DNA from 3 places in the Streptomyces sp. NPDC005803 genome. Region 1 is predicted to be linked to each of the others. Evidence: riboswitches for the same ligand, from Rfam matches in the RefSeq annotation. Region 1 holds a riboswitch; each other region holds the start of a gene.

The links. Region 1 has a riboswitch for cyclic di-AMP ahead of ABZ454_RS28025 (transglycosylase SLT domain-containing protein). Riboswitches for the same ligand answer to the same signal wherever they lie in the genome.
Positions count from the first base shown of each region.
Region 2: another riboswitch for cyclic di-AMP. It lies ahead of ABZ454_RS27720 (LysM peptidoglycan-binding domain-containing M23 family metallopeptidase); the one in region 1 lies ahead of ABZ454_RS28025 (transglycosylase SLT domain-containing protein).
Region 3: another riboswitch for cyclic di-AMP. It lies ahead of ABZ454_RS15455 (M23 family metallopeptidase); the one in region 1 lies ahead of ABZ454_RS28025 (transglycosylase SLT domain-containing protein).

Region 1 is NZ_JBEXXO010000022.1:71,011-80,585, forward strand. Features, by position in the region: gene ABZ454_RS28000 (2,3-dihydro-2,3-dihydroxybenzoate dehydrogenase) at 1-394, opposite strand, end outside; gene ABZ454_RS28005 (iron-siderophore ABC transporter substrate-binding protein) at 391-1,383, opposite strand; gene ABZ454_RS28010 (iron ABC transporter permease) at 1,545-2,630, shown strand; gene ABZ454_RS28015 (iron ABC transporter permease) at 2,627-3,676, shown strand; gene ABZ454_RS28020 (ABC transporter ATP-binding protein) at 3,684-4,511, shown strand; cyclic di-AMP (ydaO/yuaA leader) riboswitch at 4,808-4,991, shown strand; gene ABZ454_RS28025 (transglycosylase SLT domain-containing protein) at 4,997-5,890, shown strand; gene ABZ454_RS28030 (dihydrodipicolinate reductase) at 6,124-7,203, shown strand; gene ABZ454_RS28035 (carboxymuconolactone decarboxylase family protein) at 7,200-7,679, shown strand; gene ABZ454_RS28040 (GMC oxidoreductase) at 7,777-9,420, opposite strand.
Region 2 is NZ_JBEXXO010000021.1:170,500-180,074, forward strand. Features, by position in the region: gene ABZ454_RS27705 (STM4012 family radical SAM protein) at 1-1,001, shown strand, start outside; gene ABZ454_RS27710 (STM4011 family radical SAM protein) at 1,009-1,899, shown strand; gene ABZ454_RS27715 (SGNH/GDSL hydrolase family protein) at 1,914-2,759, opposite strand; gene ABZ454_RS27720 (LysM peptidoglycan-binding domain-containing M23 family metallopeptidase) at 2,994-3,932, opposite strand; cyclic di-AMP (ydaO/yuaA leader) riboswitch at 3,938-4,090, opposite strand; gene ABZ454_RS27725 (tyrosine-protein phosphatase) at 4,566-5,378, shown strand; gene ABZ454_RS27730 (DUF6126 family protein) at 5,400-5,576, opposite strand; gene ABZ454_RS27735 (XRE family transcriptional regulator) at 5,660-6,268, opposite strand; gene ABZ454_RS27740 (aspartate aminotransferase family protein) at 6,359-7,756, opposite strand; gene dxs (1-deoxy-D-xylulose-5-phosphate synthase) at 7,753-9,575, opposite strand, start outside.
Region 3 is NZ_JBEXXO010000009.1:170,350-179,924, reverse strand. Features, by position in the region: gene ABZ454_RS15465 (pitrilysin family protein) at 1-1,022, shown strand, start outside; gene ABZ454_RS15460 (pitrilysin family protein) at 1,049-2,431, shown strand; cyclic di-AMP (ydaO/yuaA leader) riboswitch at 2,643-2,810, shown strand; gene ABZ454_RS15455 (M23 family metallopeptidase) at 2,824-3,627, shown strand; gene ABZ454_RS15450 (GntR family transcriptional regulator) at 3,848-4,555, shown strand; gene ABZ454_RS15445 (HPr family phosphocarrier protein) at 4,775-5,056, opposite strand; gene ABZ454_RS15440 (GNAT family N-acetyltransferase) at 5,230-8,154, shown strand; gene ABZ454_RS15435 (DUF5998 family protein) at 8,237-8,830, shown strand; gene ABZ454_RS15430 (nucleotide pyrophosphatase/phosphodiesterase family protein) at 8,830-9,575, shown strand, end outside.

The DNA of each region.
Region 1 (9,575 bases):
GCCCGGCCATCCGGCGTGATACGGACCGCGAGACGTGGAACACCCCGTCGGTGTTGACGGCGAAGGTGGCCGCCCACTCCTCGTCCGTCAGCTCGGCGACCGCCGAACACCTCAGCACGCCTGCGACGTTGACCGCGATGTCCAGGGGGCCGAGCGTGTCCTCGGCCTCCGCTACGAGCGCCTCGACGGCTGCGGCGTCGGTGACGTCGAGTGTGCGGGCCGTGACCCGCTCGCCGTACTTCCCGGCGAGCGCGGTGACGCCGTCGGGGGTGATGTCGGTGGCCAGGACGTGGGCGCCGCGTCCGACGAGGGCGTGCACGACCGCCTCGCCGATCCCGCGGCCCGCCCCCGTCACGAGGGCGAGCCGGCCGGTGAGTTCCGGTGCGGGATTCACTTGACCATGGCCTTGCGGATGTCGTCGAGCACCGAGACGGCCGCCTGTGCGCCGCCCAGGCTCGTCCACTTGGTGCCGTCGATCACGGTCGACCGGCCGTTGCTCACGGCCTTGAGCTGCTTGTAGGCCGGCTTCTTCGACAGTTCGCCCACGAGGTCCTGGTCCGATCCGGTCGAGGTGAGGGTGCCGATGAAGAGCCAGTCCCCGTCGATCTCCTTGAGGTTCTCGTCGCTGATCGGCGTGGAGTGGCCCTCGCCCTTCTGGTTCTGGATACCGGGGCGGGTGAAGCCGAGGTCCCCCAGGACGTCGCTGATGAACACGCCCTGCTGCATGACCGCCGAGCCCTTGGCCGAGTAGCGGGTGACGGACACGCTTTTGCCCGCCTCCGCGCCGAGGTCCTTCTTCAGGGCGGCGGTCCGGGTGGCGTAGTCGGCGAGGAACGCCTCGGCCTGGTTGTCCCGGCCGAGCGTCTTGCCGGTCAGCGAGAGCGCCTTCTTCCAGTCCTTGCTGCCGTCGATCGTGACGACCGTGGGCGCGACCTTGCGCAGCTGCTGGAGGACCTGTTCGTCGGCGAGCTGGCCGGCGAGGATCACGTCCGGCTCGGCCTGGACGACCTTTTCCATGTCCGGGCCGGTGACGGCTCCCACGACGGGGATGCCCTTCGCCTGGTCGGCGAGGTAGCCGGGGGCGCCCTTCTGGCCGCGGCCGGCGGTCAGGCCCACCGGCTTCACGCCCAGCGCCAGAGCCGCGTCCAGGTCCATCTCGCTGAGGACCACCACGCGCTCGGGCGTGGCGGGAACCTTCACCGACGCGCCGGTCGCGTCCGTCACCTGAGTCGTCTTCGGGGCCTCGGCGGCGTCCGGGCCGGATCCGTCCGACGCCTCGGAGGATCCGCAGGCGGTCATCGCCAGGGCACAGAAGCCGATCAGCGAGGCAGCCACCGAAGGGCGGACGAAGCCGCGTGAAGAGAAGGTCGAATGCGGGGCCATGGCCGGGAATCTCCGTTGCGTTCGAGTGATGAGGTCGGTCCGGGCGGGTGTTCCGCCGCACCGAAAGCGGGCAGGACGGGGCAATTGACGCCGCCTCAGGGCGCGGGGGAGCCCTGGGGGCCACCACCGTTCGCCCGGCTAACTTAGGTTAGGCTAACCATATGTCGATCGTGCAAGGGGGACGGCCCCCCACCGGAGCCCGCCCCACCGAAACCCCGCCACGGGAGGGACGCGCGACTGTGTGGCCGGCGGCCGCCGTACTCGTGCTCCTGCTGCCGGCCCTCGTCCTGCTGTCCCTGCTCATCGGCACCGGATCCAGTTCGGCGGGCGGTGCCTGGGACTACCTCGTCGGCGACCCGGCCGCCCGCGCGGACGCGCAACTGCGCCTGGCCGTCGTGGACGTACGCCTGCCGCGCACGCTCGCCGCGGTCCTGGTCGGGGCGTGCCTGGGTACCGCCGGCTGCCTCCTGCAGGCCGCCACCCGCAACCCCCTCGCCGAGACGGGCCTGCTCGGCGTCAATGCGGGAGCCGCCTTCGCCGTGGTGCTGGGACTCACCTTCTTCGGCGCGGACTCCCCGGCCTCGTTGCTGGTGTGGGCCCTGGCCGGAGGGATGCTCGCGAGCGCTGCCGTCCTCCTGTTCGCCGCCTCCGGACGCGGCGGCGGATCCCCACTGCGGCTCGTCCTGGCCGGATCGGCGCTCGGCGCCACCTTCCACGGCCTCACCTCGTACGTCCTGCTGGGTACGCAGTCGACCTTCGACACCTACCGCTACTGGACGATCGGCTCGCTCGCCGGCATCGAGACCTCCGACCTGCTGCCCCTCCTGCCCCTGATCGCGGTGGGCCTGCTCACCGCGCTCGGCTGCGCCCGCCCGCTCGCGGCGCTCGGGCTCGGGGACGACGGCGCCCGCTCCCTGGGCCACCATCCCGGCCGGATCCGGCTCGTCGTCGCCGGGGCCGTCTCGCTGCTCGCCGGATGCGCCGTCGCCGTGGCCGGACCCATCGCCTTCCTCGGGCTGTTCGCGCCCTATGCGGCCCGGGCCCTGGCCGGAGCGCGGATGACCGCCGGGATCGTCCTCTCCGCCCTGATCGCGGCCGACATCATGATCGTCGCGGACATCCTCGCGCGGGTCGTCATCCGGCCCTGGGAGACCCCGGTCAGCGTGCTGCTCGCCTTCGTCGGCGGCCCCCTGCTCGTGTGGATCGCCCGCTCGTCCCGGCTGTCCACCGCGGGAGTCCCGGCATGACGGACGTGACCCCGCCCGACAGCGTCGTGCTCCGCACCGGAACACTGTCATGGCTCCTCCCGAGGCGCAGCGCGCTCACCGCCGCACTCCTCCTTCCGCTGCTGGCGCTCCTCATCACCGTGGCGGTGATGGCGAGTTCGACCGGAATGAGCCTGTCGCAGACGCTCTCGGGGCTGCTGGGAACAGGTGACGCCGGCACCGTCATGATCGTGCGTGACTTCCGGCTGCCCCGCATAGTCGTCGGCCTCCTGGTCGGCGCGGCGCTCGGCATCGCGGGCTGTCTCACCCAGACCCTGGCCGGCAACCGGCTCGCCACGCCCGACCTGGTCGGCGTCAACGAGGGCGCCACCGCTGCCGTGGTCGCCACCGCCGCGGGGTCAGCCACCGGCATGGTCGGCAACTGGTGGCTCGGGCCGCTCGGCGCGGTGGCCGCCGCGGTCCTGGTCGTCCTGTGCGCCGGAGGAGCGGGCACCGCCGGCTACCGGCTGCTGGTGGCCGGGATCGGCGTCTCCACCTTCCTCGGCGCGGTGAGCGACCTGATCATGTCGCGCGAGAACGACAACACGGCGGGCGGCGTGTTCCTCTGGGCCGTCGGCAGCCTCAACGGGCGCGACTGGGACGCCGGCCTGCCGCTTGCGGTGGCCCTGCTGTTCCTCGTCCCGCTCTCGCTGGCGGCCGGGCACCGCCTCCAACTACTGCGTTTCGGCGACGAAGTGGCGAGCTCGCTCGGAGTCGACCTGCGGCGGGTACGCGCCGTCGCGCTCGTGCTCGCGGTGCTGCTGGCCGGCACGGCGGTCGGGGCCGGCGGGCCCATCGCCTTCGTGGCACTGGCGGCGCCGGTCCTCGCCCAGCGGCTGACCGGCCCCACCCGCGTGCCGGTCACCGGCTCGGCGCTGACCGGAGCCGCGCTGATCGCCGCGGCCGATGCGATCGGACGCGTCGCCGCTCCGGTCGAACTGCCCGTCGGGGTCGTCACCAGCGTCCTCGGCGGCCCCTTCCTCCTCTGGGTACTGCTGCGGCCCGACCGGGCCGCCGGAAAGGCGTGAGCCGCACATGACCGAGCATCCGACCCGTCCGCAGGCGGGCCTCGACGTCCGCGGCCTGTGCGCCGGGTACCCGGGCCGCCCCGTCGTCGAGAACGTCGACCTCACCGTCCCCGCGGGACAGGTCGTCGCGATCGTCGGCCCCAACGGCTGCGGGAAGTCGACCCTGCTACGGACCGTCGCCCGCCTCCACCGGCCCGACTCCGGCACGGTCCTGGTCGGCGGGACGAACCTCTGGGAGACCGGCCGGCGCCGCGCCGCCCACCACGTCGCCCTGCTGCCGCAGGCGCCGCGCGCCCCCGAGGCGGTCACCGTGGCGGGTCTGGTGCGCTACGGGCGCAGCCCGCACCAGGGGCTGCTGCGCCAGTGGTCGCGCGAGGACGAGCGGGCGGTACGCGACGCGCTCGACGCCACCGGCACCACCGCACTGGCCGGCGAGCGCGTCGACCGGCTTTCGGGCGGCCAGCGCCAGCGCTGCTGGCTCGCGATGGTCCTCGCCCAGGAGACCCCGGTCGTCCTGCTCGACGAACCGACCAGCGCCCTCGACCTCGGTCATGCCGTCGAGGTCCTGGAACTGGTCCGCGAGGTCGCGGCCACCGGCCGCACCGTCCTCATGGTCCAGCACGACCTCGCCGCCGCGGCCCGCTACGCCGACCTGCTCGTCGCCATGAAGGGCGGCCGCGTCATCGCCCGGGGCGCTCCCCGCGAGACGGTCGACCAGGCCCTGGTGAGGGAGCTCTACGCGCTCGACGCGGACATACTCACCGCCCCCGGCGACGGCTCACCGGTCGTGGTGCCGCGCAGCCGGACCGCGGTGGCCGCGCAGCCCACCCCGTAATGTCTCTATTCACCCATTATTCCGATCAGTCACCTATGCCCTATAAGGCCCCCTTTATATAGGGCATAGGTGGCGAATATCCATTAAAACAGCCTTCTCGGGCGCAGTGGTCAGCGTCACGTTTCCGTCCGCCGACGCGGAAGCGGAAGCTTCGGTTCCCTGTCGCCCCAAGAAAGTTGACCCTCTCCCGTGTGGCCGGTGTCACGCCTTTCCTTTTATTGATCTTGCAAATCAATTGTGATCACGAATTCCCGGCTTGTTTCGCCCGGCCTTTCTCGCTTACGGTCACGGTCAATCCGGATGGAACGCCGAATCCTGCCGCCGTCCGGTAACCCGACCACTTATGTGCGGCAGGAGCGGGGGACCCAGGTTTGCCGCCGGTCCGGAAATCCGGAGCGGCTAGGGGTGAAGTCGCCATGTGCGGCCGGACATCTCCAGTCCGAACCCGACAGCTCACCTCGCAGGCGGCGGAGAGGAAAAGCGCCATGTCCATCAAGGGCCAGCACCGTCGTTCCAAGTCCACCCTGACCCGCGGTTTCATCGCCGTGAGCGCGGGCGGAGCCGTTCTCGCGCTCCCCCTGATCGCTGCCGGATCGGCGTCCGCCGCGCCGGCGCAGTCGGTCGTCGCCGGAAAGACCTCGGTCTCGACTTCCGTTGCCGGCAAGGAAACCGCCGTCCGCAAGGCCGAGTCCACCACCTATTCCGTGGTCTCCGGTGATTCGCTTTCCAAGATCGCCCGCGGGCATTCCCTCAGTGGCGGCTGGGAGCGGCTGTACAAGGACAACCGGAGTGCGGTCGGCAGCAACCCCGACCTGATTCACCCGGGCCTGAAGCTGACCATCGGCGCCAAGTCCACGGCCGCTGCCACGAAGAGCGCCTTCAAGGCGGAGAACACCTCGGGCAGCGCCTCGCAGCCGTCGGCCGACCGCTCCGAGAGCGCCGACCGCGCCGACCGTTCCGAGCGGACGGTCACGCCCGTCGTCGAGGAGACCGCCGCCGCGACGCCCGTCGCGGTGGAGACCGCCGCGACCACCCCCGCGCAGAGCGCGACGGCGTACACCGACGACCTCGACGGCTGGATCAAGGAGTCCCTCGCCGTCATGGCCGAGAACGGCATCCCCGGCAGCTACGACGGCATCTACCGCAACGTCATCCGTGAGTCCTCGGGCAACCCGCAGGTCGTCAACAACTGGGACTCGAACGCCGTCGCCGGCACCCCGTCCAAGGGCCTCCTGCAGGTCATCCAGCCCACGTTCGACGCGTTCCACGTGCCCGGCACCTCGCTGGACATCCTGGACCCCGTCGCCAACATCACCGCCGCGTGCAACTACGCCGCTGCCACGTACGGCTCGATCGACAACGTCTTCGGGGCCTACTGATCCACCGCGGTTCGGTCCCCGGGCCGAGTCGTGACAGGGGTGGAAGGGAGCTGAACCGCTCCCTTCCACCCCTTTTGCCGTGCCGCGCGACCCCTGTGCCGCGGGGCCGGTCATCCACCCGACCCGGCAGGCGGGCGCCGGTACCCCGCGGCGCGTGATCACCCCCGGGCCCCTCCCAACCCGGTGCGCGATGCCCCTAGGAACCTTTCATCCCGCGCGCTACCCTCCGCCGCATGATTTCCACGGTGGTCTGGGGTACCGGCAATGTCGGCCGCGCGGCCATCCGCGCGGTCGACGCCCATCCGGCGCTGCGACTCGCCCACGTACTCGTCCACGATCCCGGCAAGGTGGGCCGCGACGCGGGCGCCCTCGCCGGGCTGGACCGTGATCTCGGCGTCGCCGCGACCGACGACATCGACGCGGTGCTGGCCGCCGCTCCCCGCGCCGTCGTGTACGCGGCCTCCGGCGACATCCGCCCCGACGAGGCGCTGAGCGACGTCATCAGGGCGGTGGCCGGCGGCGCCGCCGTCGTCACCCCCGCCCTCTACGCGCTCTACGACCGGCGCGGCGCCCCGCCCGAGCTGCGGGAACCGGTGCTCGCCGCCGTCGCCGGCGGTGGCGGCTCGCTCTTCGTCTCCGGCGTCGACCCCGGCTGGGGCAACGACGTGCTGCCCCTGCTCGTCAGCGGCCTCGCCACCACGGTCGACGTGATCCGCTGTCAGGAGATCTTCGACTACTCCACGTACGACCAGCCCGACTCGGTCCGCCACCTGATCGGCATGGGGCACCCCATGGAGTACGAGCCGCTCATGCTCGCCGCCTCCGTCCCGACCATGGTGTGGGGCGGGCAGATACGGCTGATGGCCCGGGCGCTGGGCGTGGAGCTCGACGACATCCGCGAAACCATGGCCCGGCGGCCGCTCGAGACGACCGTCACTACCAGGACGATGGGCGAGTTCGAGGCCGGCACCCAGGGCGCGGTCCGCTTCGAGGTGCAGGGCATCGTCGAAGGCGAGCCCCGCATCGTCATCGAGCACATCACCCGCATCCACCCGTCGTGCGCCCCGGACTGGCCCTCCCCGCCCGACGGGGCCGGCGCCCACCGGGTGATCGTCGAGGGGCGCCCCCGCATCGAGGTCACGGTCGAGGCCACCGACGAGGACGAGAACCGTTCGGCGGGCGGCAACGCCACCGCCGTCGGCCGGCTGGTGAACGCCATCGACTGGCTCGTGGAGGCGGAACCCGGACTCTACGACGCGCTCGACGTCCCCCTGCGTCCCGCGGCCGGCCGACTCGGAAGGAAGCAGCCATGATCATCGACGTCCCCGAAGGGCAGGAGCCGATCGGCTACGTGTGGGGCGACATGGTCCCCGGCATCGGCATGGCCGCCGCGAACTTCTCGCTGTCCGTGTACGAACACACGACGCTCGGGCTCCGGGAGTTCGAGGCCGCCAGGCTGCGCATCGCGCAGATCAACGGCTGTCTCTTCTGCCTGGACTGGCGCACCGAACGCGACGGCCTGAAGGTCGAGGAGGAGTTCGCCGGCGCGGTGAGCGACTGGCGCACCACCGGGGCCTTCGACGACCGGACCCGGCTGGCGGCCGAGTACGCCGAGCGGTACGCCCTGGACCACCACGGCCTGGACGAGGCGTTCTGGGCCCGGATGACCGCGCACTACAGCCAGCGCGAGATCGTCGAGCTGAGCATGAGCATCGGCTCCTGGCTGGCGTTCGGCCGGCTCAACCATGTGCTGGGTCTCGACGCCGTGTGCGTGCTGCCGGGGCACTGAGCGGGCCGAGGGTGGGGCCGGCCCGGTCGCGGCGCGTTCCGGTAGGAGGTCTGCCCGCCGCCTCCTACCGGGAGGTCGCGCCCCGCCGGAGGCGCCGTCACAGGTCGGTGGCGATGATCTTCTCGATGTTCCGTTCGGCGAGTGCCGTGATGGTGACGAACGGATTGACGCTGGTGTTGCCGGGGATGAGCGAGCCGTCGATGACGTAGAGGCCCGTATAGCCGTGCAGACGGCCGTAGCCGTCGGTGGCCTTGCCGAGGACGGCGCCGCCGAGCGGATGGTAGGTGAGGTGGTCGCCCCAGATCTTGTTGACGCCGAAGAGATCGGTCCGGTAGATCGTCCCCTCCTTCGCGTTGATCTTGTCGAAGATCGTTTTCGCCATGTCGATGGAGGGCTGCTTCCAGGCGGTCTGCCAGTTCAGGTCGACCCTGCCCGTGGCCGCGTTCCAGGAGAACTCGGCGCGGTGCGGGTTCTTCGTGATCGACAGGTAGAACGACGCGAAGGTCTCGATCCCGGTCGGCAGCGGTGCGACCTCGGCGAACGCACCTCCGGCCGCCCAGTTGTCGATGCCGCCGCAGGGGATGCTCGACTGGACCGCACCGGTCGGGTCCCACAGGTGGTTGGCGCGGCCGCACATGACATTGCCGTTGTCGCCCCAGCCCTTGCCGACCTCGTCGCTCAGACCGGAGAGCGCGCCCGTGGCCTTCAGCCGGGTCAGCAGCTTGCTGGTGCCGACGCTGCCCGCGGCGAAGAACACCTTGTCCGCGGTGACCGTCTTGGTGGTGGCGACGCTCCCGTCGGTGCGCAGTGCGTCGATGACGACCGTGTAGCCGCCGCCCTGGGCGGGAGCCACCGAAGTCACCTGGTGCAGCGGCGAGACGGTGATGTTGCCGGTCGCCGCGGCCTGGGCGAGGTAGGTCTTCTGCAGCGACTTCTTGCCGTAGTTGTTGCCGTAGAGGATCTCACCGTCCAGCGCCGACTTGGGTACGGTGCCGGCCGCCTCCTGCTCCATGTAGTCCCAGTCGTACACGTCGGGCACGAAGACGAACGGGAAGCCCGAGCGCTGCGCGTGCTTGCGGCCGACCCGGGCGTACCGGTAGCAGTCCACGCTGTCGAACCACGCGGGGTCGACGGTGCCGACGCCGAGCCCGGCGTTGGCCCGCGGGTAGTACGTGGCGTACATCTCGTCGGCGTCCACCGAGGGGAGGACGGCGCCGAAGTTCTCGCGCTTGGGCGTCACCGCCATACCGCCGTTGACCAGCGACCCGCCCCCGACGCCGCGCCCCTGGTACACCGTGATGCCGCTGAACTCCTCGGCGTCCAGGATGCCGGTGTAGCGGGGGATCGCCCTGTCGATGGGGAAGCCGAGGAAGTTGCTGAGGGGCTGCTTGCTCCTCGTGCGCAGCCAGTAGGCGCGGCCGTCCGGGTTCTTCGTGTTGGCGAAGATCTTGCCGTCCGCCCCGGGGGTGTCCCAGGCCATCCCCATCTCGACCAGGTGGACGCGGACCCCTGCGCGGGCGAGCCGCAGGGCGGCGACGGAACCTCCGTACCCGGTGCCGATCACCAGGACCGGGACATGGTCCCCGCTGCCGATCACGGCTGCTGACCCGGTGGTACGCGCCTGGGCGGCGGTGGCGTGACCGGCAAGCGCTGCGGCACCCAGGATAGAACCTGTTCTAGCCATGAATGCGCGCCGTGAGACCTTGGACGAACCCTTGGGGGGTAAGCTCGAATCCGTCATGCGGCGTTCCTCACTTTCCGCTCGAATGGGAACGAGTTCTACTGGCGCTCGCGCGAGAAGTCACTACATACCTATGGGTAATTTCCCCCTCGCCCGGCCCGGCCGCCCGCCGCCGGGAGCGGACCACCGGCCGCCCGGGTGCGGCGCCGGGGCAT
Region 2 (9,575 bases), on a different contig from region 1:
AGCGGCTGTGCGACATCGCGGAGAAGCGCATGGGCGCCGATCTGCGGTCCGTGCCGCTGTCCGTCGAGACCTCGCCGTCGACCGCGACGGCCGACCGGCTGGCGGTCCTCGCCGACCGGGGGGCGACCAGGATCAGCATCGGTGTGCAGAGCTTCGTGGAGGCCGAGGCCCGCGCGGCGGTCCGCCCGCAGCGCCGCGCCGACGTCGAAGCGGCCCTGGGCCTGATCAGGGAGAGCCGCGTCCCGGTCCTCAACATCGACCTGATCTACGGCATCGACGGCCAGACCGAGCGGAGCTGGCGCACCTCGCTGGACGCGGCACTCGCGTGGCGGCCTGAGGAGTTGTACCTCTACCCGCTCTACGTCCGGCCGCTGACCGGCCTGGGCAGGCTCGGGGCCGCTGCCGAGGCCGCTGCGGACGCCGCCTGGGACGAGCAGCGGCTGCGGCTGTACCGGGCGGGCCGCGACCACCTCCTCACCCATGGCTACGAGCAGGTGTCGATGCGGATGTTCCGCCGCGCCGACGCCCCGCGGAGCGACGGCCCCGACGACTACGCCTGCCAGACCGACGGCATGATCGGCCTGGGCTGCGGCGCCCGCTCGTACACCTCGCGGCTGCACTACTCCTTCGACTACGCGGTGGAGATGCGCGAGGTGCGGGCGATCATCGACGGCTACACGGCCGCCGAGGACTTCTCGCATGCCGAGGTGGGCCGGTTCACCGACGGCGACGAGGCCCGCCGCCGTCATCTCCTGCAGTCCGTCCTGCAGGCCGGGGGACTGCGCGTGTCCGAGTACCGCGAGCGCTTCGGTACGGCCCCGGACGAGGACTTCCCCGAGGAGCTCGCCCGGTTCGAGGGCCGGGGCTGGCTCGACGGGGAGGCGGCGGCCGCCGGCCGGCTGCGCCTGTCGCCCGAGGGTCTCGCCCACTCGGACGCCGTGGGTCCCGACCTCTTCTCCCCCGCCGTACGGGCCGCGATGGCCGCGTACCAGCTGAAGTGAGCCCCGTATGGACCTGACGATCCTCTACCGCGGCCCGCTCGCCTCGTGCGACTACGACTGCCCGTACTGTCCGTTCGCCAAGCGGCGCGACAGCGGGGAGCAGCTGCGGGCCGACCGGGACGCGCTGGAGCGCTTCACCGCGTGGGCCGCGGAGCAGACCGACGACCGGATCTCGGTGCTGTTCACCCCGTGGGGCGAGGGGCTGGTCCGCTCCTGGTACCGCCGGGCGGTGGTCGAGCTGGCCCGGCTGCCGCACGTGCGCCGGGTGGCGATCCAGACGAACCTCAGCGGCCGTACGCGGTGGCTGGCGGAGGCGGGCGCCGAGTGCCGCGACAAGATCGCGCTCTGGTGCACGTACCACCCCGGCCAGACACCCTACGAGCGGTTCCTCGGCCGGTGCGGGGAGCTGGTCTCGCTGGGCGTCCGCCACAGCGTGGGTGTGGTCGGGCTCGACGGTCATCTCGCCGAGGCACGGCGGCTGCGGGCGGCCCTTCCCGAGGAGGTCTACCTCTGGGTCAACGCCGCCGAGGGCCACACCTATACGGACGAGGAGGCGGACCGGTGGACCCTGATCGACCCGCTGTTCCCGTACAGCCGCCACCCGCACCGCTCGGCGGGTCTGCCCTGCCGGACGGGTGAGTCGGTGATCTCGGTGGACGGTGACGGCACGGTGCGCCGCTGCCACTTCGTCCGCGCCGAGCTCGGCAATCTCTACGACGGCAGCTACCGCGCGGCCCTGGGCCCCCGGGCCTGTCCGCTCGCGGTCTGCGACTGCCACATCGGGTACGTGCACCTGGAGACGCTGCCGCTGTACGACGTCTTCGCCGGCGGGGTACTGGAACGCGTACCGGCCCTGCCGCTGTCCCCGGTCGCCGTGGCCGGCGCTCCGGGCGGCTGAGGACAGCGGGCTGCTCAGAGCGGCAGCAGGTCGGGCCGCTTGGCCTCCACGTGGTCCCCCGAGGACTCGCCGCGCAGCCGCCGTCCGATCCACGGGACCAGGTACTCGCGTGCCCAGTGGATGTCGTCGCGCCGTACTTCGAGCGTGCCGCGCTGTACCTGCGGCGGCCACTCCTGATCCGGGTCGGCGGGCACGTCGAGGCCGAGGACCTGGGCGGCGCGCAGCGCGACCCGGGTGTGTCCCTCGGGCGACAGGTGCAGCCGGTCGTTGTCCCACGCCCGCCTGTCCTGGACCGAGCGCAGGGACCAGAGGTCGAGGACCGGGCAGTCGTAGCGGTCGGCGATGGACCGGACATGGGCGGTATAGGTGGCGATCTTGCCGCGCAGATGGCGCAGCACGGGAACGTTGCGGGTGTCGAAGCCGGTGGTGACCATGACGGTGCCGACCGACCGGGTCAGGTCGGCGACCGCGCGCTCGAAGCGCTCGGCCACGTCGTCGGGGTCGGTGCCCGGCCGGATGATGTCGTTGCCGCCGGCGCAGAAGGTCACCAGATCCGGGGCGAGTTCCTTGGCGCGCGGCACCTGTTCCTCGACTATCTGGTCGAGGAGGCGTCCTCGTACGGCGAGATTGGCGTATCTGAAGTTCTCGTGCGCGGATCCTGCGCCGCCCGTCGTCGCCTCGGGGTCCGGGAGCTGGTCCGCGAGGAGTACCGCGAACCGGTCCGCCCAGCCGACGAAGGTTCCGCCCGGGCCGGGATCACCGACTCCCTCGGTGAAGCTGTCGCCGATCGCCGCGTACGACCCGATGACGCCCCGTCGGTTGATGACGCCCTGCTGGATGTTGTTCGAATCGTCTGCCACAAGGGCATATCCTGCACCGCCGAATGTGACCTACGCGACCGTAATACGGGGTTGACGGGTGGTGAGATAGACCACCCGGTCAGTTTTTGGTAAAGGGGGAATAAGAATGTCCGGCACCAGGGGACGCCCCCTGGTGCCGGACACATACGGCGGAGGGGCGGCGCGCCGCCGCGCACCGCCCCTCCGTGTATCGCTCAGCTCCCGGTCACCGGACCGGGACCGGTGTCACCTGGATCAGACGTAGATCCCGTGCGACGCCAGGTAGGCGATCGGGTCGATGTCCGAGCCGTACGCCGGGCCCGTGCGGACCTCGAAGTGGAGGTGCGGGCCGGTGGCGTTGCCGGTGGCGCCGGACAGGCCGACCTGCTGGCCCGCGGTCACGGTCTGGCCGGCCGAGACGGAGAGCGAGGACATGTGGCCGTACTGCGAGTAGTGGCCGTCGGCGTGCTTGATGACGACCTCGTTGCCGTAGGCGCCACCCCAGCCGGCGGTGACGACGGTGCCGGAGGTGATCGCCTTCACGCTCGTGCCGGTCGCGACGGGGAAGTCGATGCCGGTGTGGCTGCCGCTGGACCAGTTGGAGCCGGAGGCGCGGTAGGCGGTGGTGTGGTTGCCCGGGACCGGGTGGACGTAACCGGAGTCGTTGCTCTGGGCCGCCGGGGCCGAGGTCTCCTCGGACGCCGTGGCGTCGGAGGACGAGGAGGACGAGTCGGCGGCCGTGGAGGCCTTCGTCTCGGTCTTCTGGGCCGGGGCCTTCGACGGGGCCTTCGTCGAGGTGGAGGTGGTCGAGGCGTGGCCCCAGGCCTTGCCGCCGAGGGTCAGCTTCATACCCGGGAAGATCAGGCTCGGGTCGTCGCCGACGACCTTGCGGTTGTCCTGGTACAGCTTGTGCCAGCCGCCCTTGAGCTTGTGCTCGGCAGCGATCTTCGACAGGTAGTCGCCGGAGACGACGGTGTACGTCTCGGTACCGGCCTGCGTCTTCGCGACCTGCTTGGCCGGGGTGGCGTGCGTGGCGGCCGACTGCGAGGCGGCGGGGGCGGCCTGCTCCGCGGCGTTGGCGCCGGTGGCACCGAGCAGCGGAAGCGCGATCACGGCGCCGCCGGCGCTCGCGGCGACGACGCCGCGGGCGATGGTGCCGGCCTTGGGACGACGGTGCTTACCCGAGATGGGCATGAAGGTTTTCCTCTCCGGCGCCTGCGAGGTGAGCTGTCGGGTTCGGACTGGAGATGTCCGGTCGCGGCGGACGCGACTTCACCCCGAGCCGGCCGGATTCCCGGTCGGCGGCTTACCTGGTTCCCCCGCTCCTGCCACGCGGTGAGTGGGTGCGAATTCCGGGCGGCGGCAGGATTAGGCGGTCCGTCCGGATTGCAGCGAACGTAAGCGAGCCGGGACGGCGGAAACAAGCCACGAGTTCTCCGCGGGATTCCGCACCGGAAAGCCGGCGCGGAATTCCGGTCACACTCCGTGGATTACGGATCTTGGCTTTCCGCGCGGTGCTTGGAATACCCATCGGGCGCACCGCCACACACCGTCACGGATATGATCCCGCTCACGAGAAGGTGATCATCTCCCCTGCGATCAGGGCATGTTCGGATAAAAGGAGCTATTCGGACATGTCATGCCCGCCGCCCCTTCCGCATCGGCTCACCCACCGGACCGGCCCCCTCCCCGCCGGGCCCGCACACCCTTCGCGGGGCCCGAAGTGCGGGCGTGACCAAGATGATTGCCCGAGGAATCGATGTCGTATCGTCACGAGAGTGGTCCCGCGGGCGACACGCGCCGGCGGCAGAGCCTCCAGGAGTGACCGTGACGCAGCAGCTGCCGCAGACCCCGTCGACGGAACCCGAACTGGCGGGTGTCCGCAATTTCCGTGACGTGGGCGGGCTGCCCACCTCGGACGGCCGCCGGGTGCGGTACGGACGGCTCTACCGCAGTGGTCACCTGGCGCACGCCACGGCCGAGGACACCGCGTTCCTCGCCGGTCTCGGCCTCCACACGGTCTTCGACTTCCGCAACGTGGCCGACCACAAGCTGGACGGCCTGGACGTGGAGCTGCCGGGCGTGCGCAATGTGAGCATCCCGCTGAGCGACCCGGCGGACGGCGCGGAGTTCTGGCGGATGGTGCGCGACGGCGACATGGACGAACTGCGGTCGATCCTGGCCGACGGCAAGGGCTCCCGCCGCATGATCGCCTCCTACCGCCGGACCATCCTGGACCGCACGGCCGAGCACAGCCGGGTTCTGCACGCCCTGGCCGAGGACAGCGTGCCCGCCCTGATGCACTGCGCCGCCGGCAAGGACCGCGCGGGGCTCTCGATCGCGGTGTCCCTGCTCGCCGTCGGCGTCGAGCGCGAGGCCATCGAGGCCGACTACCTCAAGTCGAACGACGCGCACCGCCGCTACAGGATCCGCCGCAGCGACACCTCCCCCGCCGGAATGTCGCCCGAGGTGATGGAGCTGCTCAATCCGCTCTTCGGCGCCCACCCCGACTACCTGGCCGCCGCCTTCGCCACCATCGACGAGACCTGGGGCAGCACCGACCGCTACCTCGCCGAGGGTCTGAAGATCACCCCGGAGACGCGGGAGCGACTGCGCGAGCGCCTGCTCGACGAGATCTGAGCGGCCGGCCGGCGCCCCCGGCTACTGGTTGTGCATCCCCACGGCGAACAGCAGGTAGAGGAAACCCGCGACGACGTGCCCGGCCACCAGGTAGGCGAAGAGCCTGATGACGAGCCCGCGGGGCATCTTCTTCTCCTGCGGGTCGTAGTTCTTGGGCCGGGCGGGGCTGAGCGGGTCGTAGTTCTCGGAATCGGACATGACAGGTCCTTTCAGGCGGGCCGGTGGGCGGGCCGGTGGCCGGGTGGGCGGGCCGGCGACACGCAGCCGGCCCGGGCGGCGCCTCAGCGACGGTGGATCCCACTGCCGAGACACAGCTCGGCGGCGGGGCTCTGCAGCAGGGTGTGGACGAAGAGCAGCTCGGCGCCGTCCCGGTCCGGGGCCGCGATCCGGTGCGGGGTGAGCGAGTCGAAGTGCGCGCTGTCCCCGGGGGCGAGGTCGTGGACCGTGTCCCCGAGGGTCACCCTGAGATGTCCGGCCAGGACGTACAGCCACTCCTCGCCGGGATGGACGCGGACCAGGTCGCCCTGGGCGCCGTGCGGGACACGCACCCGCAGGGCCTGCATCGCCCGGCCGGAGCCGCCGGCCTGCTGGTACATCCAGCCGTCGGCCTCGGCGCCCTCGAACCTGCGGCCGCGGACGATCGCGTCCCGTTCCGGGGGTATCTCACCGAGCAGCTCGGAGACCGTCGTACCGTAGATCCTGGCGAGCCCGAGCAGCATCGGCAGCGAGGGCTGGCGCCGGCCCGTCTCGAGCCGGGACAGGTGGGCGGGCGACAGCCCGGCCCGCAGGGCGGCGGTCTCCAGGGTGAGACCACGGCTGCGGCGCAGATCGCGCAGGCGTGGCGCGACCCCGGGCAGCTCGTCGGCCACCCCTCCTTCTGGAGGTTTCATACCTCCATTGGGCCAGGACCTTTCCTGGGAGGCAAATTTCTTGCCTCCCAGGCAAAAGCCTCGGCGAGCCCGGTGCGCGGCTCCCTCCGCTCAGCGGTTGGCGACGGCCTGCTTCACCAGGGTCCGCCCGAAGTCCCACATCAGTCCGCCGCCGCTGTGCGCGTCGTCCATCACGGCCGTGAACGCGCTCACGAAACGGTCCACGTCCGCCTCGTCGATCACCAGGGGCGGGATCAGCTTGATCACTTCGAGGTGGTCACCGGAGACCTGGGTCAGGATCCGGTGCTTCTGGAGCAGCGGAACGACCACCATCTGCGCGAAGAGCCCCTTGCGGGCCGCCTGCAGCATGGTCCAGCGGCTGCGCAGTTTCAGCGAGCTCGGCCGGCCGAACTCGATGCCGATCATCAGCCCTCGCCCGCGCACCTCGTGGAGCAGTTCGTACCCGTCGACCAGCACGGCCAGCCGTTCGCGCAGCAGGTCACCGGTGCGGCGCGCGTTCGCCACCGTCTCCTCATCCTCCATCACGGCGAGAACCGCGAGCCCGGCCGCCATCGCCTGGGCGTTGGAGCCGAAGCTCGCGGAGTGGACCAGCACCCGGTCCATCGAGGAGTAGACGCGCTTGAAGATCCAGTCCTTGCCGAGGGTCGCCCCGACGGGCACGTAGCCGCCGGAGAGCGCCTTGGCGACGCAGACCAGATCGGGTTCCACGCCTTCCTCGTGCTGGTACGCGTAGAAGTCACCGGTCCTGCCCAGGCCGGTCTGCACCTCGTCCGCGATGAGCAGTGCCTTGTGCTTGTGCAGCAGCTCCTGGGCTGCTCGCAGGAAGCCGGGCGGCGAGGCGTGCACGCCCTTGCCCTGGATCGGTTCGACGACGAGCCCCGCTACGTCGCCGCGCTTCAGCTCGCGCCGCAGGGCGTCGAGGTCACCGAGCGCGATGGCGGTGTCGGGCAGCAGCGGGGCGAAGCCGTCCCGGAAGCCGTCCTCGCCGTTGACCGAGAGCGAGCCGGTGGTCAGCCCGTGGAAGGCGTGCGTGCAGTACAGAATCCTCGGCTTCCCGGTGGCGTACCTGGCGAACTTGAGGGCCGTCTCCACCGCCTCCGTGCCGCTGTTGCCGAAGAAGACCCGGTCCAGGTGCGGGCTGTGCGTGAGCAGCTTCTCGGCCAGCAGGCCCGGCAGGGGCTGGCAGTCGAACCGGGTGAGGTCGGCGAGCGAGGCGTCCAGGACGTCGTGGAGCGCCTTGCGTACGACGGGGTGGTGGCGGCCGAGACCCATCACGCCGAAACCGGCGAGCATGTCCAGGTAGTCGTTGCCCTCCGCGTCCCAGAAGTGCGCGCCCTCGGCCCGTTCGTAGACCTTGTCGAAGCCGATGGTGTGCAGCATGCGCGGAAGCTGGTGGTTGAGGTGCTTCGTGTGCAGCTCGTAGCGTTCGGCGCCGCGTTCCGCGAGGAGCCGCGCCAGATCGAAGCCCTTGGGCTCGTCGTCCTTCATGCCCCGCTCTCCTTGTGCCCGTTGTGCGGGCCGTCCGGCCCCTTGTCCGCGGCCGCGTCCCGGGCGGCCGGCACGGCGCTGATCCGGCTCGCGATCTCGACCGGGGTGAGGCCGATGTCGGCCAGTACCTCGGCCCGTTTGCCGTGGGCGAGGAACTGGTCGGGGATGCCGAACGTCCGCAGCGGTACGTCGACCCCGGCGTCCCGCAGCGCCTGTCCCACGGCCCAGCCGACGCCTCCCGCACGGCTGTTGTCCTCGACGACGGCGACGAGCCGGTGCTTCGCGGCGAGCGGTGCGAGCTCCTCGTCGACCGGCTTGACCCAGCGGGGGTCGACCACGGTGCAGCGGATGCCGGCGCCCCTCAACAGGTCCGCGGCCCCCAGGCAGACGGGGGCCATCACGCCGACGGCGACCAGCAGCACGTCGGCGTCGTCGGCCCGGTGCAGGACGTCCATGCCGCCGATCCTGCCGATCGCGGGGACCGGCTCCCCCACGGACTCCTTGGGGAACCGGACCAGGGTCGGGGCGTCGTCGATGTCGACGGCCTCGCGCAGTGCGGTCCGCAGCCGTTCCGCGTCACGCGGGGCCGCGATCCGCAGTCCCGGCACGACCTGGAGCACGGACATGTCCCACATGCCGTGGTGGGAGGCGCCGTCCGGCCCGGTGATCCCCGCCCGGTCGAGGACGAACGTGACCCCGCAGCGGTGCAGGGCGACGTCCATCAGAAGCTGGTCGAAGGCACGGTTGAGGAAGGTGGCGTACACGGCGACGACCGGATGGAGCCCACCGGTCGCCAGTCCGGCCGCCGACACCGTCGCGTGCTGCTCGGCGATCCCCACGTCCCAGACCCGGTCGGGGAACGCCTCGGCGAACTTCGTCAGCCCGACGGGATGGAGCATCGCCGCCGTGATCGCGACGACGTCCGGACGCTCCGCGCCGATCGACGCGATCTCGTCCCCGAACACGGAGGTCCAGGTCGGACCGGCCGCCGGTACGAGCGGGGCGCAGGTCAGCGGGTCCATGGCGCCGACCGTGTGGAAGCGGTCGGCGTCGTCCCGGAGCGCGGGGAGGTAACCGCGGCCCTTCTCCGTGAGGCAGTGCACGACCACGGGACCGTGGAAGCGTTTGGCACGGTGGAGCGCGGATTCGACGGCTGCGGTGTCGTGGCCGTCGATCGGGCCGACGTACTTCAGGCCGAGGTCCTCGAACATGCCCTGCGGGGCGAAGGTGTCCTTGAACCCCTTCTTGGCACCGTGCAGTGACCCGTACAGCGGCTGGCCGATGACGGGTGTCTGCTGCAGGACGCCCTTGCCCCACGACAGGAAGCGCTCGTAGCCGTCGGTGGTGCGCAGGGTCGCGAGGTGGTCGGCGAGGCCGCCGATCGTCGGGGCGTAGGAGCGCTCGTTGTCGTTGACGACGATGATCAGCGGGCGGTCCCGGGCGGCGGCGATGTTGTTCAGCGCCTCCCAGGCCATACCGCCGGTGAGTGCCCCGTCACCGATGACCGCGACGACGTGGTCGTCCTTGCCCAGCACCTCGTTGGCCTTGGCGAGGCCGTCGGCCCAGCCGAGCACGGTGGAGGCGTGCGAGTTCTCGATGACGTCGTGCTCGGACTCCTCGCGCGAGGGGTAGCCGGAGAGGCCGCCCTTGCCGCGCAGCTTGGAGAAGTCCTGCCGTCCGGTGAGGAGCTTGTGTACGTAGCTCTGGTGGCCGGTGTCCCACAGGATCCGGTCCACGGGTGAGTCGAAGACCCGGTGCAGGGCGATGGACAGCTCCACCACCCCGAGGTTGGGGCCCAGGTGCCCACCGGTCCTGGCCA
Region 3 (9,575 bases), on a different contig from region 1:
TCGAGGCCGACCGGATGGGCTCGCTGCTCGCCGCGCTCGACGAGGAGTCCATGGAGAACCAGCGCGACGTCGTCAAGAACGAGCGCCGCCAGCGGTACGACAACGTCCCCTACGGCACCGCGTTCGAGAGGCTGACGGCGCTCGCCTACCCGGAGGGCCACCCGTACCACCACACCCCGATCGGCTCGATGGCCGACCTGGACGCCGCGACACTCGAAGACGCGCGGACCTTCTTCCGCACGTACTACGCGCCCAACAACGCGGTGCTCTCCGTCGTCGGCGACATCGACCCCGAGCAGACGCTCGCCTGGATCGAGAAGTACTTCGGCACCATCCCCTCGCACGACGGCAAGCAGCCGCCGCGCGACGGCGCGCTGCCCGAGATCATGGGCGGCCAGCTGCGCGAGGAGGTCCGTGAGGAGGTACCGGCGCGTGCGCTGATGGCCGCCTACCGGCTGCCGCACGACGGCACGCGTGAGTGCGACGCCGCGGACCTCGCGCTGACCGTGCTGGGCGGCGGCGAGTCGTCCCGGCTGCACAACCGCCTGGTCCGCCGCGACCGGACGGCCGTCGCGGCCGGATTCGGGCTGCTGCGGCTCGCGGGCGCGCCCTCGCTCGGCTGGCTGGACGTCAAGACGTCCGGCGGGGTCGAGGTCGCGCAGATCGAGACCGCGGTCGACGAGGAGCTGGCCCGGTTCGCCGAGGAGGGCCCCACCCCCGAGGAAATGGAGCGCGCGCAGGCACAGTTGGAGCGCGAGTGGCTGGACCGCCTCGGTACGGTCGCGGGCCGCGCCGACGAACTGTGCCGGTTCGCCGTGCTGTTCGGTGACCCGCAGCTCGCGCTGACCGCCGTGCACCGGGTGCTCGACGTGACCGCGGAGGAGGTCAAGGCGGCCGCCAGGGCCCAGCTGCGGCCCGACAACCGGGCGGTGCTGGTCTACGAGCCGGTCGAGCCCGCCGAGGCCGCCGAAGAGGCGGACGCCGCCACCGACACCGACGCGCACGAAGGAGCGGACAAGTGACCGACGCTGCCGCGACGGGAGTTTCGATGGAGTACCACCCGCAGCCCGCCCCGGGTGTGGCCAGGCCCTGGGCCTTCCCCGCGCCCGAGCGCGGCTCCCTGCCCAACGGCCTCACGGTCCTGCGCTGCCACCGCCCCGGCCAGCAGGTCGTCGCCGTCGAGATCTTCCTCGACGCCCCGCTGGACGCCGAGCCCGAGGGTCTGGACGGGGTCGCCACGATCATGTCGCGTGCCCTGTCCGAGGGCACCGACAAGCAGAGCGCCGAGGAGTTCGCCGCCGAACTGGAGCGGTGCGGCGCCACCCTGGACGCCCACGCCGACCACCCCGGCGTCCGGGTCTCCCTGGAGGTTCCGGCCTCCCGGCTGGCCAAGGCCCTCGGGCTCGTGGCCGAGGCGCTGCGGGCGCCGGCCTTCGCCGACAGCGAGATCGAGCGGCTGGTGGGCAACCGGCTGGACGAGATCCCGCACGAGCAGGCCAACCCGGCCCGGCGCGCCGCGAAGCAGCTCTCCAAGGAGCTCTTCCCGGCCACGGCCCGCATGTCGCGCCCGCGCCAGGGCACCGAGGAGACCGTGGCCCGGATCGACTCCGCGGCCGTGCGCGCCTTCTACGACGCCCACGTCCGCCCGTCCACCGCGACCGCGGTGGTGGTCGGCGACCTCACGGGCATCGACCTGGACGCGCTGCTCGCCGAGACCGTCGGCGACTGGTCGGGCAACACCGCCCAGCCGCGGCCCGTCCCCCCGATCACCGCCGACGACGCGGGCCGTGTGGTGATCGTGGACCGCCCCGGCGCGGTGCAGACGCAGCTGCTGATCGGCCGGATCGGCGCCGACCGGCACGACAGCGTCTGGCCGGCCCAGGTGCTCGGCACCTACTGCCTCGGCGGCACGCTCACCTCCCGGCTCGACCGGGTGCTGCGCGAGGAGAAGGGCTACACCTACGGCGTGCGGGCCTTCGCCCAGGTGCTGCGCTCCTCGGCCCCGGGCTCCGCCTCCGGTGCGACGGGCGCCGCGATGCTCGCCATCAGCGGCTCCGTGGACACGGAGTCCACCGGTCCGGCGCTGGAGGACCTGTGGAAGGTCCTGCGCACGCTGGCGGCCGAAGGGCTGACGGACGCCGAGCGGGAGACGGCCGTGCAGAACCTCGTGGGGGTCGCCCCGCTGAAGTTCGAGACGGCGGCCTCCGTCGCGGGCACCCTCGCCGACCAGGTGGAGCAGCACCTCCCGGACGACTACCAGGCGCAGTTGTACGCGCGCCTCGCGGAGACCGGCACGGTCGAGGCGACCGCGGCCGTGGTCAGCGCCTTCCCGGAAGACCGGCTGGTCACGGTCCTGGTCGGCGACGCCTCGCAGATCGCGGAGCCCGTCAGGGCGCTGGGCATCGGTGAGGTGTCGGTCGTCACCGGCTGACGGTCCTTTCGCCTGATACCGGGGCGAAGGGGAAGACCCTGGCGGGGTGAACCCCGCCAGGGTCTTTCCATTTGCCCGCTTTGCGGGAGAGGTTGCCCGTCTGCCCTGTGGGATGCGCTACAAAACGCCCTGTCCGTTTGGTGGGGGGAAGTGCCCCCGTTTAGCGTCGTCTCCGCTGTCCGTCACTCGTATGCCGCATCCGCGACGTACCGGGCAGCCATCGCCGAGTCCCCGTCAGGCGCGAGCCTGGGGAGCCGGGGACCCACGCAGTCCCTGGGGTGAATCGGATGCCCGTGCCTCGTCCGAGGCCGGGGGATCCGTAGGAGACCTTCCTGCTCCGAACCCGTCAGCTAACCCGGTAGGCGAGAAGGAAGGAAAGGACCAGCCACTTCATGGCGTTCACCCGTGCCACCGGGAAGCACCGTGCCCCGGGCCGTCTGACGCGCAACGGCGCGAGGGCCGTCGGCATCGCGACCCTGGCCACCACCGGCGTCATCGGCGGGCTGGCCTCCCCGGCCCTCGCCGCGGACACCGAGACCCCCTCCGTCGTCGACACCGGCCTCACCCAGGTCATCGCCATCGAGGACGACCTCGCCGACCGGATCGACGCACAGGCCGACGCGCAGCAGCACCAGGCCGACGTCGCCGAGGAGAAGGCCGAAGCGGCGAAGAAGGCCGAAGCGAAGAAGAAGGCCGAGGCGGAGGCGAAGGCGAAGGCCGCCGCCCGCGCCAAGGAGGCCCGCGAGAGCGCCTCCCGCGCCGCCCGCTCGGCCGAGCGCGCCCGGCTCGGCTCCTTCCAGCTCCCGGTCGCCGGTTCGTACGTGAGCACCGGCTACAAGTCCAGCGGCTCGCTCTGGTCCTCCGGCAGCCACTCAGGCATCGACTTCCACGCCGCGTCCGGCAGTTCCGTCGTCGCCGTCGGCGCCGGCACGGTCGTCGAGGCCGGCTGGGGCGGGGCGTACGGCAACAACATCGTGCTGCGGATGACGGACGGCACGTACACCCAGTACGGCCACCTCTCCTCGATCGGCGTGTCCGTCGGCCAGAGCGTCGGCGGCGGCCAGCAGATCGGCCTCTCCGGTTCCACCGGCAACTCGACCGGCCCGCACCTCCACTTCGAGGCCCGCACCACGCCCTCGTACGGCTCCGACATGGACCCGGTCGCCTACCTGCGCGCCCACGGCGTCTCCGTCTGACCGCCCCGAAGACCCCACGGCGAAGGCCCCGGCGACACGCCGGGGCCTTCGCCGTGTCGGCGTACCGCACCGGTCTTTGCCGGCCGTCCGCGAACGGCCGGCGACCAAAAGATATTCATGAATTTCCACCCGCCGTCGGAAATGCGACCGCATTGCAATAGAGTCGCAGGACAGGCGTCGATCGGCCGCGCGCTGCGGGGATTAAGGCGGAGGTTCGGACATGCGCATTCCGGCGCATTCGGTATGCACGGCAATCCGTGACGACATCGTCTCGGGCGTCTTCGAACGCGGTAGCCGGCTCACCGAGGAGGTGCTCGCACGTCGATACGGGGTTTCCCGCGTTCCGGTGAGGGAAGCGCTGCGCACCCTGGAGTCCGAGGGGTTCGTGGTCACCCGCAGACACGCCGGAGCGTGTGTCGCCGAGCCCACCGAGCAGGAGGCGGCCGACCTCCTGGAGGTCCGGATGCTGCTGGAGCCGCTCGGCGCGGCCCGTGCCGCCCACCGCCGTACGGACGCGCACCTCAAGGTGTTGCGCGGCCTGGTCAGGCTCGGTCAGGAGCGCGCCCGCCGGGGGGAGGGCGAGGATCTGCGCTCCCTGGGCGGGTGGTTCCACGAGACGCTCGCGCAGGCCTCGGGCAGTCCCGGCCTGATCGCGCTGCTCACGCAACTCCGGCACAAGACCGCGTGGATGTACGAGGTCGAGCACCCGGCCCGTCCGGGCGACACCTGGGCCGAGCACGGGGCGATCGTGGACGCCGTGGCGCGGGGCGACGCGGAGAGGGCGAGAACCCTGACCGCCCACCATGCCGAGCGGGCCACCGCCGCGCACCGGCTGCGCCGCCCCGGCCGGCCGGATGCCGCCGCTGTCCGCACCGGCCGGGTGAGGAGTTCGCAACATGCCGTAAACACCCCGAGTGGCCGGCATTAACAATTGCGCCGTATACAAAGAATAAGAATTCCGCGGGGCTTTCTTTCCGCTGCCCGAATTGGCTGGGGGAGCGTGCGCGTCGCCGGACTGCCCGGGCCCCTTTATGCGGAGAAGTGAGCGCACGTGCGTAAAGGTGTGCGCGCAGACGAAAGAGCCGCGGCCCCGGGTCAAGGGTGCCGCGGCTCTCGCGCGTGCGTTCCAGCGGTCGTGACCGAAGGGTCAGACGGTCTCCGGAAGCTCCTCGAGCCCCTCGGTGACCAGCTTGGCCAGACGGTCCAGAGCGGCTTCGGCGTTGTCCGCGTCGGACGCGAGCACGATCTCCTCGCCGCCCTGCGCACCCAGGCCGAGCACCGCGAGCATGGAGGCCGCGTTCACCGGGTTGCCGTCGGCCTTGGCGATGGTGACGGGGACGCCGGAAGCCGTCGCGGCACGGACGAAGATGGAAGCGGGGCGGGCGTGCAGGCCCTCGGCCCAACCGACGTTGACGCGGCGCTCAGCCATGGTTCTGCCCTTCACGAATCAATGGTTGTCTAGACCAGTCTCTCATGCAGTGCGCGGTGCTCCGGCCGACCCGCGGACCGCTCTCCACCCGCGCCCCGCCGTCGTCCGGCCCCCCTCAGACTGCCCCGGCCCCAGCCCTCACGCGACCGCTGACCGAGCCGTAGGCTTTGCCCATGCACCCCTCTCCGGAGCAGAGTCCGCATCACACCTACCCCGCTCACTGGGAGGCGGACGTGGTGCTCCGCGACGGCGGCACCGCACGCATCCGGCCCATCACCACGGACGACGCCGAGCGGCTGGTCAGCTTCTACGAGCAGGTCTCCGACGAGTCGAAGTACTACCGCTTCTTCGCTCCCTATCCCCGGCTCTCCGCCAAGGACGTCCACCGCTTCACCCATCACGACTACGTCGACCGGGTGGGCCTGGCCGTCATGGTGGGCGGCGAGTTCATCGCCACCGTCCGCTACGACCGGATCAACGCGCAGGGCAGGCCGGCCTCCGCACCCGCCGACGAGGCCGAGGTCGCCTTCCTGGTCCAGGACGCGCATCAGGGCCGCGGCGTCGCCTCGGCCCTGCTCGAACACATCGCGGCCGTCGCCCGCGAGCGCGGCATCCGGCGCTTCGCGGCCGAGGTGCTGCCCGCCAACAACAAAATGATCAAGGTGTTCCGGGACGCCGGGTACACCCAGCAGCGCAGCTTCGAGGACGGCTCCGTCCACCTCACTCTGGACCTCGAACCGACCGCCGAGTCCCTCGCCGTCCAGCGCGCCCGGGAACAGCGGGCCGAGGCCCGCTCCGTGCAGCGGCTCCTCGCCCCGGGCTCCGTCGCCGTCATCGGCGCGGGCCGCACCCCCGGCGGCGTCGGCCGCACGGTCCTGCGCAACCTCCTGGGCGCCGGCTTCACCGGCCGCGCCTACGCCGTGAACCGTGCGTTCGCCGCCGGTCAGGACACGATCGACGGCGTGCCCGCCCACCGGTCCCTCGGCGAGATCGGCGAACCGGTCGACCTCGCCGTGGTCGCCGTACCGGCCGACCGGGTGCCCGAGGCCGTCGCGGACTGCGGGGAGCACGGCGTCCAGGGGCTCGTCGTCCTGTCCGCCGGTTATGCCGAGTGGGGCGCCGAGGGCCGCGAACGCCAGCGCGAACTGGTGCGCCAGGCCCGCTCGTACGGCATGCGGATCATCGGCCCGAACGCCTTCGGCGTCATCAACAACTCCGAGGCGGTCCGGCTCAACGCCTCCCTCGCGCCCGAACGCCCCGCCTCCGGGCGCATCGGGCTGTTCACCCAGTCCGGCGCGATCGGCATCGCCCTCCTCTCCGGGCTCTACCGGCGCGGCGCGGGGCTCTCCACCTTCATCTCGGCCGGCAACCGGGCCGACATCTCCGGGAACGACTTCCTCCAGTACTGGTACGAGGACCCGGACACCGACGTCGCCCTGCTGTACCTGGAGTCCCTCGGCAACCCCCGCAAGTTCACCCGCCTCGCCCGGCGGACCGCGGCCGTGAAGCCGGTGGTCGTGGTGAAGGGCGCCCGGCACAGCGGCTCCACCCCGCCCGGCCACGCGGTCCCCGTCAGCCGGATCCCGGACGCGACGGTCTCCGCGCTGATGCGGCAGGCGGGCGTGATCCGCGTCGACACGGTGACGGAGATGGTCGATGTGGGCCTGCTCCTGGCGGACCAGCCGCTCCCCGCCGGCGGGCGGGTCGCGATTCTCGGCAACTCGGAGTCGCTCGGGCTGCTCACCTATGACGCCTGTCTGGCGGAGGGGCTGCGCCCGCGGCCGCCCCTCGACCTCACCACGGCCGCCACCCCGCAGGACTTCCGGGACGCGCTGGCCGAGGCGCTGGCCGACGGGGGCTGCGACGCGGTCGTCGTGACGGCCATCCCGTGGGTCGGGGAGAACGGCGAGGCGGAGTCGGGCGACGGCGAGGTCCTGGCCACGGCCCTGCACGCGGCGGCCGCCCACGGCCCCGCCAAGCCGGTGGCCGTGGTCCACGTCGAGATCGGCGGCCTCGCGGAGGCCCTGGCCGCCGCGACCAGCACGGTGGCGCAGCAGCGTCCGGCCTCGGCGCCGCCGGGCGTCGCGGTGCCGGCACGCCCCGTCGGGACCTCGTCCGGCCCCCGCCCGGCCGGAGCGGCGCCCGGCCCGGTCCCCGCCCCCGGCACGGGCCCCGGCGTCGCGGTGACCGGCGACCCCGGCCCCGAAGGCCCCCGTGCCGTCGGCCGGATCCCCGCCTACCCCGCCGCCGAGCGCGCGGTCCGGGCGCTCGCCGAGGCCGTGCGGTACGCCCAGTGGCGCCGCCAGGCCGCCGTACCCGGCAAGGTGCCCGGCTTCCTCGACGACACCATCGACGAGCCGGCCGCGGCCGCCCTCATCGACACCCTGCTCGGCCAGGACCCCGATCCGCGCGGCAAGCCCCTGGCACCCGACGAGGCCCGCGAACTCCTGGCCCGCTACGGCATCACCGTCCGGCCCACGCTGCCGGCCCCCGGCCCGGAGGAGGCCGTGGCCGCGGCGGAGCGGCTCGGCTACCCGGTGGCGCTGAAGACGACCGCACCCCATCTGCGTCACCGGGCCGACCTCGGCGGAGTCCGCCTGGACCTCGACGGCCCCACCGCACTGCGCCGGGCGTACGGCGAACTGACCGACCTGCTCGGCAAGCCGGCCGAACTCCGGCCCGTCGTGCAGTCCATGGCCCCGCGCGGCGTCGACACCGTCGTGCGGGCCACCATCGACCCCGCGGCCGGCGCCGTCCTCTCCTTCGGTCTCGCAGGCGCCCCCTCCGAACTCCTCGGCGACACCGCGCACCGCCTGGTCCCCGCCACCGACCGCGACGCCGCCGAACTGATCCGGTCCATCCGGGCGGCCCCGGTCCTCTTCGGCTGGCGCGGCTCGGCGCCCGTGGACACCGCCGCCCTGGAGGAACTGCTGCTGCGCGTCTCGCGACTGGTCGACGACCACCCCGAGGTGGTCTCCATCGCCCTGGAACCGGTCGTGGTCGCCCCCCACGGGCTGACCGTCCTCGGGGCGAGCGTCCGGCTCTCGCCGCCTCCCGCCCGGACCGACCTCGGCCCTCGCCGCCTGTCCAACTACTGACCCGCGCCTCTTCCCGCCGCTGCCGGGCAGGGGCGGGGCCACACGTCCCCGGCAGCCATCAGCCCCCCGTAGGATGGTGCGTATGGCTAAGAGCGGTACGACGACCCAGGGGCTGCGCGCGGCGATCGAGCGCAGCGGCTACTACCCGGCCCTCGTGGCCGAGGCGGTGGAGGCCGCCGTGGGCGGTGAGCCGGTCGCTTCGTACCTGGTGCACCAGGAGACGACCTTCGACTCCAACGAGGTGCGCAGGCACGTCACGGTGCTGGTGCTCACGGACACCCGCTTCATCGTCAGCCACACCGACGAGCAGAACGCCGACACCAGCTCCCCGACGCCGTACGCGACGACCTCCACCGAGTCGGTGAAGCTCGACCGCATCTCCTCGGTCGTGGTCAGCCGGGTCGTGGCCAATCCGGAGAAGTACGTCCCGGGCACGCTGCCCCGCGAGGTCGTCCTGACCATCGGCTGGGGCGCCGTCTCCCGGATCGACCTGGAGCCCGCCGCCTGCGGCGACGCCAACTGCGAGGCCGACCACGGTTACACCGGCAGTTCCACCGCCGACGACCTGAGCCTGCGGGTCAGCGAGGCCGGCGACGGCCCCGACACCGTGCGCCAGACCCTCGCGTTCGCCCAGGCGCTCTCCGAGGCCACCGCGACCGCGGCGGCCGGCCGCTGATGGCCCAGCCGGCCTGGCAGGACCCGGTACTGCTGCCCCTCGATTCCGCCCCCGTGCCGGAGTACGGCAGCGGCTCGCTCGCCGATCTGCTCCCCACGCTCGTCGCGGGGCAGGGCGTTCCCGGTTTCACCGCGGCGATCCCCGAGCTCACCCCCGCCGACCGCAACTGCGTCTTCCTCATCGACGGCCTCGGCTGGGAGCAGATCAAGGCGCACCCGGACGAGGCGCCGTTCCTGCACTCCCTCCTGCCCACCTCGCGCGGCGGCACGGGCCGCCCGGTCACCGCGGGTTTCCCCGCCACCACCGCGACCTCCCTCGCCTCGGTCGGCACCGGACTCCCGCCGGGCGAGCACGGCCTGCCCGGCTACACGGTCCGCGACCCGGAGACCGGCGCGCTGATGAACCAGCTCCGCTGGAAGCCGTGGACACCGCCGAAGGTGTGGCAGCCGTACCCGACCGTCTTCCAGCTGGCCGACGCGGCCGGAGTGCGTACCGCCCAGGTCTCCGCCCCCGCCTTCGAGCAGACCCCGCTGACCAAGGTCGCGCTCAGCGGCGGCTCGTTCCTCGGCCGGCTCACCGGGGAGGAGCGGATGGACGTGGCCGCCGAGCGGCTGGCCGCCGGCGACCGGTCCCTGGTCTACACGTACTACAGCGAGGTCGACGGCAAGGGGCACCGCTTCGGCATCGACTCCGACGCCTGGCGCGGTCAGCTGATGTACGTCGACGGGCTGGCCCGCCGCCTGGC